Regions from separate parts of the Streptomyces sp. NPDC060064 genome, predicted to be linked through region 2. Evidence: riboswitches for the same ligand, from Rfam matches in the RefSeq annotation. Region 2 holds a riboswitch; the other holds the start of a gene.
What was found. A riboswitch is a leader RNA that binds a small molecule or an ion and turns the genes downstream of it on or off. The one in region 2 is predicted to bind S-adenosylmethionine.

Region 1: another riboswitch for S-adenosylmethionine. It lies ahead of ACFWDI_RS37465 (aminotransferase class V-fold PLP-dependent enzyme); the one in region 2 lies ahead of thrC (threonine synthase).

What each region holds. Positions count from the first base shown of each region.
Region 1 covers NZ_JBHWWF010000054.1:15,534-20,738, forward strand. Annotated here, with positions in the region: gene ACFWDI_RS37445 (NYN domain-containing protein) at 1-382, opposite strand, end outside; gene ACFWDI_RS37450 (hypothetical protein) at 418-660, opposite strand; gene ACFWDI_RS37455 (rhomboid family intramembrane serine protease) at 811-1,536, shown strand; gene ACFWDI_RS37460 (Lrp/AsnC ligand binding domain-containing protein) at 1,533-1,814, shown strand; gene ACFWDI_RS37465 (aminotransferase class V-fold PLP-dependent enzyme) at 1,944-3,353, opposite strand; SAM riboswitch class IV at 3,561-3,678, opposite strand; gene trpD (anthranilate phosphoribosyltransferase) at 3,797-4,861, opposite strand; gene ACFWDI_RS37475 (cytochrome bc complex cytochrome b subunit) at 4,992-5,205, opposite strand, start outside.
Region 2 covers NZ_JBHWWF010000001.1:22,548-27,752, reverse strand. Annotated here, with positions in the region: gene ACFWDI_RS00145 (MoaD/ThiS family protein) at 153-428, opposite strand; gene thrC (threonine synthase) at 452-1,735, opposite strand; SAM riboswitch class I at 1,753-1,880, opposite strand; gene ACFWDI_RS00135 (glucosyl-3-phosphoglycerate synthase) at 2,044-2,982, shown strand; gene ACFWDI_RS00130 (hypothetical protein) at 3,022-3,276, shown strand; gene ACFWDI_RS00125 (trehalose-6-phosphate synthase) at 3,384-4,793, shown strand; gene otsB (trehalose-phosphatase) at 4,770-5,205, opposite strand, start outside.

The DNA of each region.
Region 1 (5,205 bases), on a different contig from region 2:
CCCATCCGGTGGGCCGCAGGACATAGGCGGCGGCCGCCACATCGACAGGATCGGCGGCCGCGGGCGGCGACCCGGACTCCAGCGCCCGGGACAGTTCGGGCTGGGCCTGGCTGAGCCGCTCGCCGATGCGCTGCCGGAAGACCGGGTCGCTCTCCAGCGCTGCGGCCATCGCATTACCGGCGTACTTGGCACGCCGGGTCGGGGTGAAACGGGCGTACTGTCTCAACTGGGCCGGAAGTTCGGCGACGGTCAGGCCCCCGAAGGCGTCCGAGACCAGCGCCATGACCCTGCGCCGTACGCCTTCCGGCAGCGGGCGGTCGAGCGCCTCGGCGGCGTCACCGGCCGCACCGGCCGGCTCATCGCCGCTTGCAGGCTGCTCCACAATCCGTCACCCCACTACCCGTTCGGGCCGCTCCGTCAGGAAGCAGCGCCCGGCCTGTCCACCAGCTCGATCTGGTCCACCGCATTGCACCACCGGCAGCGCACCGACTCGATGGTCTCACTGACCACCTCGCGCTCCTCGACCGTCGGCTCTCCAGCCAGGTCCAGATGGACGTATTCGACGACCTTCGAGGAACGGGTGACATCGAAGCGGGTGAGGTTGCCGCAGAGCGTGCAGCGCCAGCGGGTCTCGGCCGTCGCCGGGGGAACCGTCGTCATCGTGCCGTCCTTTTTCGTGGTGCGGGTGCGGGTGCCGCTGTGCGCCGTCGAACCGCGGATGTACTGCCTGTAACCCTACGGCCTCGCGGGTCCCCGTTGACGCGGCGAGGCACTCTGTACCGTTCAGCCCCACTACGTCATGCTCTGTCCATGATCGGTTGGTGGGGTGCGGTCCGGGGCGCGGCCTCGGGACCTGCGATGACGTACGGCGCGATCGCCGTCTGCTGCGCGGTGTTCGTCCTCAGCCCCGTCTCGGGCCTCGATCCGGTGTACGGCACCGGTGACGCACTGCTCTCCGCGCAGAGCACATACTTCGAGCGCTGGGGCGTGATCCCCGTCGACCTGATGAGCAGCTCCACCTCCCGGGCGCTGATCACACCCCTCACCGCCCTCTTCGTCCACGGCAGTTGGCTGCACCTGCTGGGCAACATGCTCTTCCTGTACGTATTCGGGGCGATGGCCGAGGAACGGATGGGGCAGCTGGAGTTCGCTCTCTTCTATCTGGGCTGCGGCTATCTGGCGCTGCTCGCCTACGCGGCGGCCAACGCCGGCTCCGAGCAGACCCTGGTGGGAGCCTCCGGGGCGATCTCGGGCGTGCTCGGCGCCTTCCTCTACCTCTTCCCGAAGGCCCGGGTCACCAGTCTCTTCCCGTTCCTCTTCTTCCTTCCGCTGCGCTTCCCCGCCTGGATCGTGCTGATCTTCTGGTTCGTCCTCCAATGGCTGGCGGCGCGGAGCGCGGGCAGCGGCCCGGGCGTCGCCTATCTCGCACATCTGGTGGGGTTCGGGACGGGCTTTCTCTACGCCTGGGGACGTTTCCGGCATGGGACTAGAGTGAAGGCCCAAGCAGCGGCCACCGAGGGAGAAAGCCAACCGTGATCACCGCGATCGTGCTCATCAAGACCAGCGTGGACCGGATCCCCGAGATCGCCGAGTCGATCGCCGCGCTGGACAGCGTCAGCGAAGTCTTCTCCGTCACCGGTACGTACGACCTCATCGCCATGGTGCGGGTGGCCAAGCACGACGATCTCGCGGATGTCATCCCCGGCCGGATCAGCAGGATCCCGGGCGTCGAGGGGACCGACACACATGTCGCCTTCCGTACGTACTCGCAGCACGACCTCGAGGCGGCCTTCGCGATCGGCCTCGACGCGTAACGCCTGCGACACGACGAAGCCCCGGACCGGCCGGTCCGGGGCTTCGTCGTCCGTTCGGGCTCGGACAGCCGGGCTCAGACGCCCGGCTCGGACAAGCCGGGCTCAGACGCGCGGCACGGACGGCCGGGCTCAGACGGCCGGGACGCAGCGGCCGTCCTCCGTGCGGTAGTTCCACTGCGCACCGTCGCTGACGAGTTCCTTCACCGCCCGTACGAAACGCTCCACATGCTCGTCCGGCGTACCGGCGCCGAAGCTGACCCGGATCGCGTTGAGCGAACGCTCGCCCGGCTCGGCCTCCGGAGCGCCGCACTCGCCCGGGTCCTGCGGGTCGCTGCCCAGCAGGGTCCGCACCAGCGGGTGGGCGCAGAAGAGTCCGTCCCGTACCCCGATGCCGTACTCCGCCGAGAGCGCGGCCGCGAAGTGCGAGCTGTTCCAGCCCTCGACGACGAAGGAGATGACGCCGACGCGCGGCGCGTCGTCCCCGAAGAGCGAGAGCACCTTGACCTGCTCCACCTCCGCCAGACCCCTACGGACCGTGGCGACCAGCTGCTGCTCACGGGCGACGAGGCTGTCGAAGCCGGCCTCGGTGAGCGCCTTGCAGGCGGAGGCGATGGAGTACACGCCGATGACGTTCGGCGAACCGGCCTCGTGCCGGGCGGCCGTGGTGTGCCAGTCGACGTCCACGCCGCCGTCCGTACGCCGGGCGACCTTGCGGGACGCACCGCCGCCCGCGAGGTACGGCTCCGCGTCCTGCAGCCAGTCCGCGCGGCCCGCGAGCACACCCGAGCCGAACGGCGCGTACAGCTTGTGCCCGGAGAAGGCGACCCAGTCGACGTCCAACTCCTGTACGGAGACCGGGTGGTGGGGCGCGAGCTGGGCGGCGTCGAGCACAATCCGCGCGCCATGGGCATGGGCAGCGGCCGCCAGCTCCTTGACCGGCCACAGTTCACCGGTGACATTCGACGCTCCGGTCACACAGACCAGGGCGGGCCCGTACTCCTCGCCGGCAGATGCGGTGCGGTCGGCGAGCGCGCGCTCCAGCGTCCCGACGGCCTCGGCCGGCGTACGCGGCGCGTTCAGGTAGGTCACCCGGGCGTCGCGCCACGGCAGCAGCGAGGCGTGGTGCTCGGTCTCGAAGACGAAGACCTGGCAGTCGGCGGGGAGCGCGGCGGCCAGCAGGTTCAGCGAGTCGGTGGTGGAGCGGGTGAAGACGACCTGGTCGCCGGCGCGGCAGTCGAGGAACTCCGCGACCGTCGCGCGGCTGTTCTCGAAGAGGTCGGTGGAGAGCTGCGAGAGGTACCCGGCGCCGCGGTGCACACTGCCGTAGTACGGGGCGTAGGCGGCCACGTCGTCCCACACCCGCTGCAGGGCCGGGGCGCTCGCCGCGTAGTCGAGGGCCGCGTACGTGACCTCGCCGCCGGTGACGAGCGGAACGGTCACATCGCGGCCGAGGACCGGAAGCGGCGCGGCGCAGACGGGGTCGGCGGACTCGGAAGAAGCAGCGGTGGCGGTCTCAACGGTGTTCGGGCGTGCGGACATGGCGGTATCTCCCGGCAGGACAAGGCGGAATGGCTTCGACGAACCCGCACGGCAGCCAGGTGAAGGCTCTGTGTACGGGGATTGCCCTCGCATGTCACGGCGATCGCGTGCTGTGAGGGTCTGCTGAAGAAGGGGCTGATCAGCCCTATCGCATTCGCTTGCTCACGAGACTGCTCCCTTGAGGACCAGGACCCCAGGGTGTGCAGGGGTCCGCGCTTGCCGTAGACCTCTCTGCCTACGGCCTGGTCTTCACCCGGGGCACCCCGCCACGGACGGAGGGTTGCCGGACAGCGAGCCGGGGCCTAAATCGCTGTCACTCATGACCTTGAAGAGCATCCTGCCATACGGCCCACAACGCGCAAGGCGCGGTCCAGTTCCTGAGACAGGGAAGGGAACCGCGCCTTGCGTCGCGCCACTGCGGGCTCAGGCGTTCTCAGGCGTTCTCAGGCGTTACTGGCGGCGATCCACCGCTCGAGTGCCGCTTTGGCCGCGCCCGAGTCGATCGAAGCGGCGGCCTTGGCGATGCCCGCCGCGAGCTGCTCGTTCAGGCTGCGGTCCGTCGGCTCCAGCGCCACCAGAGCCGCAGCCGCGTTGAGCAGTACCGCGTCCCGTACGGGCCCGGCCTCGCCGCTCAGCAGCCGGCGCGCGACATCGGCGTTGTACGAGGCATCCGCGCCCCGCAGGGCCTCCACGGGCACCATGTCGATGCCGACGTCCCGCGGGTCGAAGGCCTCCTCGCGCACCGACCCGTCCCGTACCACCCACACCCGGGAGGTGGCCGTCGTCGTCAGCTCGTCCATACCGTCGTCGCCGCGGAAGACCAGCGCCGAGGAGCCGCGCTCGGCGAGCACCCCGGCCAGGATCGGCGCCATCCGGGCGTCCGCGACACCGGTGGCCTGGGCCTTCACCCTCGCCGGGTTGGTGAGCGGGCCGAGGAAGTTGAACGTGGTGCGGATACCCAGCTCCTTGCGGGCGGCCGCCACATGCCGCAGCGCCGGGTGGAACTTCACCGCGAAGCAGAAGGTGATCCCCGCCTCTTCCGCGACCTCGGCCACCCGCTGCGGGGTGAGCTCGAGATTGACGCCGAGCTTCTCCAGCACGTCGGAGGCGCCGCTCGCCGATGACGCGGCGCGGTTTCCGTGCTTGACGACCTTCGCGCCCGTTCCGGCGACGACGATCGCGGACATCGTGGAGATGTTCACGGTCTTGGCGCCGTCACCGCCCGTGCCGACGATGTCGACGCTGGGGCCCGGCACCTCGATCAGGTTCGCGTGCTCGTACATGGTCCGTACGAGACCGGAGATCTCCTCGACCGTCTCACCCTTGGCCCGCAGCGCGACCGCGAAACCGGCGATCTGGGCGTTGGTCGCCTCGCCGCTGAGGATGCGGTCCATGGCCCAGGCGGTGGCGTCGGCGCCCTGGTCACGGTTGCTGAGGAGAGCTTCCAGTACGCGGGGCCAGGAGAGGTCCGCCACGCTGTCGCCGCCAACCGGGGTCACAACGTTCATGGTCCACTCCAGGGTCCACAGCCGAATAGGGATGGGTCCACCCTATCCAGCCCCACAGACGGCGAAGAGCCCCGTCCATCGAATGGACGGGGCTCCCGCTGTGGCGATCAGCTCGGATCGTCAGGGGCGATCAGTGGTGGCCGTGGCCGCTGGTGATCTCCTGGTACTCCTCGCCGGTCGGCTTGGGGATCTGGTTCCCCTCGCCGTAGTAGCCCTTGCTGAGCTTTGCCCTGAGCTTCTGCAGCCGGCTCACCTTGCGCTCGACACCGTTCTCGTCGACCGTCGGGCCGATCTCGGCGGGAAGGTACTGGTAGTGCGCCGTGAGCGTGTACAGCTGCTCCTGC
Region 2 (5,205 bases):
TTGGCTGCTTCTTGATGGGGCCAGGACGCATTCTCATATGCGGCCGGCATAAGCAGCGGCGGGGCCTTCCCCAACTGTACCGCGCTCAACCATACAGAATTGCCCCCTCCGCTTCTCTTGCGGAGGGGGCAATTCTGGTGACGCTGCGTAGCTCAGCCGCCGGCGACGGCAGGAATGATCGAAACGCCCGCACCGTCCGGCGTCGCGGTCTCAAGACCCTGCTCGAAACGGACGTCGTCGTCATTCACGTACACGTTCACGAAGCGGCGCAGCTTGCCCTGGTCGTCCAGGACGCGCGCGGCGATGCCCGTGTGGTTCTTCTCCAGGTCGGCGATCACCTCGGAGAGCGTCGCGCCCTCCGCCGGGACCTCGGCCTGACCGCCCGTGTACGTACGGAGAATGGTGGGGATGCGGACGTTCACGCTCATGGTGTTCTGCCTTCCGTAGGTAGTCAGCGGGCCAGGCCGGCGTCGCGGAACGCGTCGAGGCTCGGGCGGATGGTCGCCGTGGGTCCGGTCGTCGGAGCGACCGCGTCGAGGGTCTTGAGACCGTCGCCGGTGTTGAGCACGACCGTGGTGAGCGCCGGGTCGAGCACGCCCTCCTCGATCAGCTTCCGCGTCACGCCCACGGTCACACCGCCCGCGGTCTCCGCGAAGATGCCCTCGGTACGGGCCAGCAGCTTGATCGCGTCGACGATCTGCTCGTCGTTGACGTCCTCCACCGCGCCGCCCGTGCGGCGCGCGATGTCCAGCACGTACGGGCCGTCGGCCGGGTTGCCGATGGCCAGCGACTTGGCGATGGTGTCCGGCTTCTGCGGGCGTACGACGTCGTGCCCGGCCTTGAAGGCCGTCGACACCGGCGAGCAGCCCTCCGCCTGGGCACCGAAGATCTTGTACGGCTTGTCCTCGACCAGACCGAGCTTGATCAGCTCCTGCAGACCCTTGTCGATCTTGGTGAGCTGCGAGCCTGAGGCGATCGGGATCACGATCTGGTCGGGCAGCTGCCAGCCGAGCTGCTCGCAGATCTCGTACGCCAGCGTCTTGGAGCCCTCGCCGTAGTACGGGCGGAGGTTGACGTTGACGAAGCCCCAGCCCTCGCCCAGCGGGTCGCCGATGAGCTCCGAGCAGAAGCGGTTGACGTCGTCGTAGTTGCCCTCGATGCCGACCAGCTCGCCGCCGTACACCGCGGCCATGACGACCTTGCCCTGCTCCAGGTCGTGCGGGATGAACACGCAGGAGCGGAAGCCGGCCCGTGCGGCGGCCGCACCGACGGCGCCCGCGAGGTTGCCGGTGGAGGAGCAGGAGAGAGTCGTGAAGCCGAAGGCGCGCGCGGCCTCGACGGCGATCGCGACGACGCGGTCCTTGAAGGAGTGCGTCGGGTTGCCGGAGTCGTCCTTGATGTACAGGCCACCGGTAACGCCCAGCTCACGGGCGAGATTGTCGGCCTTGACGAGCTTGGTGAAACCGGGGTTGATGTTCGGCTTCTCGGCCACGTCGGCGGGGACGGGCAGCAGCGGGGCGTACCGCCAGATATTGTTCGGACCCGCTTCGATCCGCTTCTTCAGCGCGTCGGGGTCGCCGCTCGGCAGGTCGTACGCGACTTCGAGGGGCCCGAAACACAGGGCGCAGGCGAAGATCGGGCCGAGGTCGAAACGCTCTCCGCACTCGCGACACGAGAGCGCCGCGGCGGGACCGAGGTTCACTGGAGTGGTGCTTGCGACAGTCTGAACAGCCATGGAGGCGAGGCCCTTTCTCCTCATCTTCCCCGTGACGCATTTCGCCACGAGACGGAATTGGCACCTTCCCCACCGTGACCTCGCGGTCGGCGGGAGGGTTGCCGGGGCTTCAACGGGCCGTTCCCTCTGCCCCTCTGGATGAGCGGTATTCGATTGTCAGCGTGAGGACCCCCGACATGCGACGGTCATCCGCGTTGTTCAAGACTGTAACCGAAGGCCTGGACGGTTGAGATAGTCGTCCGAACCGCGAGATGAAGATCATGGCCCCTGCCGCTGGCGCGGCGTGGCACAACCAGGGAGTAACGAGCGTGCTGGAAGAGGTGGAGCGCTGGCTGAGCAGGCGTTCCTGGTCCGCGTCCGACCGGCCGCTGCACCAGCTCATCGCTGCCAAGCGCGGTACGACCGTCAGTGTCGTCCTGCCCGCGCTCGACGAGGAGGCGACGGTCGGCGAGATCGTCACCGTGATCCGGCGCGAGCTGATGGAAGCGGTGCCGCTCGTCGACGAGCTGGTCGTCATCGACTCGGGCTCGAGCGACCGTACGGCCGAGGTGGCCGCGGCGGCCGGCGCGCGGGTGGTGCACCGCGACGCGATACTGCCGCGGATACCGGCGGCCCCCGGCAAGGGCGAGGTGCTGTGGCGGTCGCTGATGGTGACCAGCGGCGACATCGTCTGCTTCATCGACGCGGACCTCAGGGACTTCTCGGCGGACTTCGTCTCCGGGATCGTGGGACCGCTGCTGACCGACCCCGAAGTGCAGTTCGTCAAAGCGATGTACGACCGGCCGCTGGGCGATGTGGCAGGTCAGGGCGGCCGGGTCACCGAGCTGGTGGCGCGCCCGCTGCTCAATCTGCACTGGCCGCAGCTGGCCGGGGTCGTCCAGCCGCTCGGCGGCGAGTACGCGGCGCGGCGCTCGCTCCTCGAGCGGCTGCCCTTCCCCGTCGGTTACGGAGTGGAGCTGGGCCTGCTCGTGGACGCGCTGCACACGGTAGGTCTTGACGCGCTGGCCCAGGTGGACGTCGGCTCGCGCAAGCACCGGCACCAGGACGGGCAGGCGCTGGGCCGGATGGCCGCGGCGATCTACCGTACGGCTCAACTGCGGCTGTCCCGGGGCCACTTGGTGCGGCCGGCACTCACGCAATTCGAGCGCGGCGAGGACGGTTTCGAACCGCGCACCTATCCGGTGGACACGGAGGAGCGGCCGCCGATGCGCGAGATCGGTGAGTACGCGGCGCGTCGCGCGGCATAACCACCACCGCTGTAGCGGTTTGTCCAACACTTCCTGCTTATGGCCTTCAGATGCAGTACGGGCGCTCCGCGCCGCAGTGCCGGGCTGCCGCGGTTCCTCGGGGCCCTGGCAGTCATCACCACCGTTCTGACCGCTGTGGTCATCCAGGGACAGGCGATGGCCGACACCGTCGCCCCGGCGAACCGGGGCGACCACAGCTCCGAGCGGCTGTGGCTCCTCGGCGGTCTGGCGCTGAGCCTGACCGCGGCCGGCGTGATCGCGGTCGCCGCCTCGCGCGGGCGCCGCGATCACTGAGGGGGCGCCGCAATCACCGGCCTGCTCCCGTGAATCACCAATCTGCCGACCTGCCCTTCGGCCGTACGCACGTTTGAGGGTTTGTGCGACGGGCTAGGTTTCGCCACATGGTCTCCGAGCACCCTGCTGCCCAGGTCCTCGTCGCGTCGAACCGCGGCCCGGTCTCGTACACGCTGCGCGAGGACGGCTCGCTCGACGCCAAGCGCGGCGGCGGCGGGCTGGTCTCCGGTCTCTCCGCCATCGGCTCCGAGGCGGACGCCCTGTGGGTGTGCGCCGCGCTGGGCGACGGCGACCGTGAGGCGGTACGGCGCGGGGTCGGCGAGGCCGGGGTGCTGATGCTCGACATCGACCCGGCCGTCCACTCCGACGCGTACAACGGCATCGCGAACTCCGTGCTCTGGTTCGTCCACCATCTGCTGTACCAGACGCCGGTGGAGCCGGTCTTCGACGATGAGTTCCGCCGCCAGTGGGCCTCGTATGAGACCTACAACCGGGCCTTCGCGGACGCGCTCGCCGCTCAGGCGGCTCCCGGTGCGGCGGTCCTGGTGCAGGACTACCACCTGGCGCTGGTACCCGGCATGCTCCGCGAGCTGCGCCCGGATCTGCGGATCGGGCACTTCTCGCACACGCCGTGGGCGCCCGTCGACTACTTCCGGATGCTGCCCGACGACATCGCCGAGCAGCTGCTGCGCGGCCTGCTCGGCGCGGACCGGACCTGTTTTCTCACCCGGCGGTGGGCGGACGCGTTCACGGCGTGCTGTACGGAGCTGCTGGGCGCGGACTCCCTGGAGGGCACCCGGATCGGGGTGCACGGGCTCGGCGCGGACGCGGACTTCCTGCGGGAGCGCGCGCACCGGCCGGATGTGGCGGAGCGGCTGGTGGCGCTGCGCGAAGAGATCGGCGGCACCCCGTCGGCGCCCCGGAAGACGATCGTCCGGGTGGACCGCACCGAGCTGTCCAAGAACATCGTGCGCGGCCTGCTCGCCTACCGGCAGCTGCTGGAGTCCCGTCCGGAGTGGCGGGAGCGGGTCGTCCATGTCGCCTTCGCCTACCCGTCCCGGCAGGACCTGGCGGTGTACCGCGACTACACGGCGGCGGTCCAGCGCCTCGCCGACGAGATCAACTCCGGCTACGGGACACCGACGTGGACCCCGGTCGTCCTCCATGTGAAGGACGACTTCGCACGCTCCCTGGCCGCGTACCGGCTGGCCGATGTGGCCCTGGTCAATCCGATCCGTGACGGCATGAACCTCGTCGCCAAGGAGATCCCGGTCGTCTCGGACAACGGCTGCGCGCTGGTGCTGTCGCGGGAGGCAGGGGCGTACGAGGAACTGGGCGAGGACGCGCTGGTGGTGAACCCGTACGACGTGACCGGCACCGCCGAGGCGCTCCACGAGGCGCTGACGATGCCGGACAACGAACGGGCCGGGCGCACCAAGCGGCTGGCGGCGGCGGCGACCGCGCTGCCGCCGCAGAAGTGGTTCCTGGACCAGCTACAGGCGCTGCGCGAGATCTGACAGAAACCCGACCACCGCCGCCGGGCCCGGCAGCAGCAGATCGGCCCGCTCCGCGAGCTCGGGGACCTCCTCGCTTCCGCTGCACACCAGCAGACCGGGGACGCCGTCCGCGCGGAGCTTCTCCACCGCGGCGAAAGCGGGCAGATCGCCGAGGTCGTCGCCGGCGTAGAGCACGGAACCGGCCTTCACCTCGCGTACGTACTCCTCGAGCGCCACGCCCTTGTCCATGCCGGGCGGGCGCAGCTCCAGGACCATACGGCCCGGCTCCACGATCAGGCCGTGGCGTGCGGCGAGTTCGGCGAGCGGTTCACGCAGGGCCTCGAAAGCCGCCTGCGGGTCGGACGCACGGCGGGTGTGGACGGCGACCGCCTGGCCCTTCTCCTCGATCCAGATGCCCTGCCAGGCGCCGATG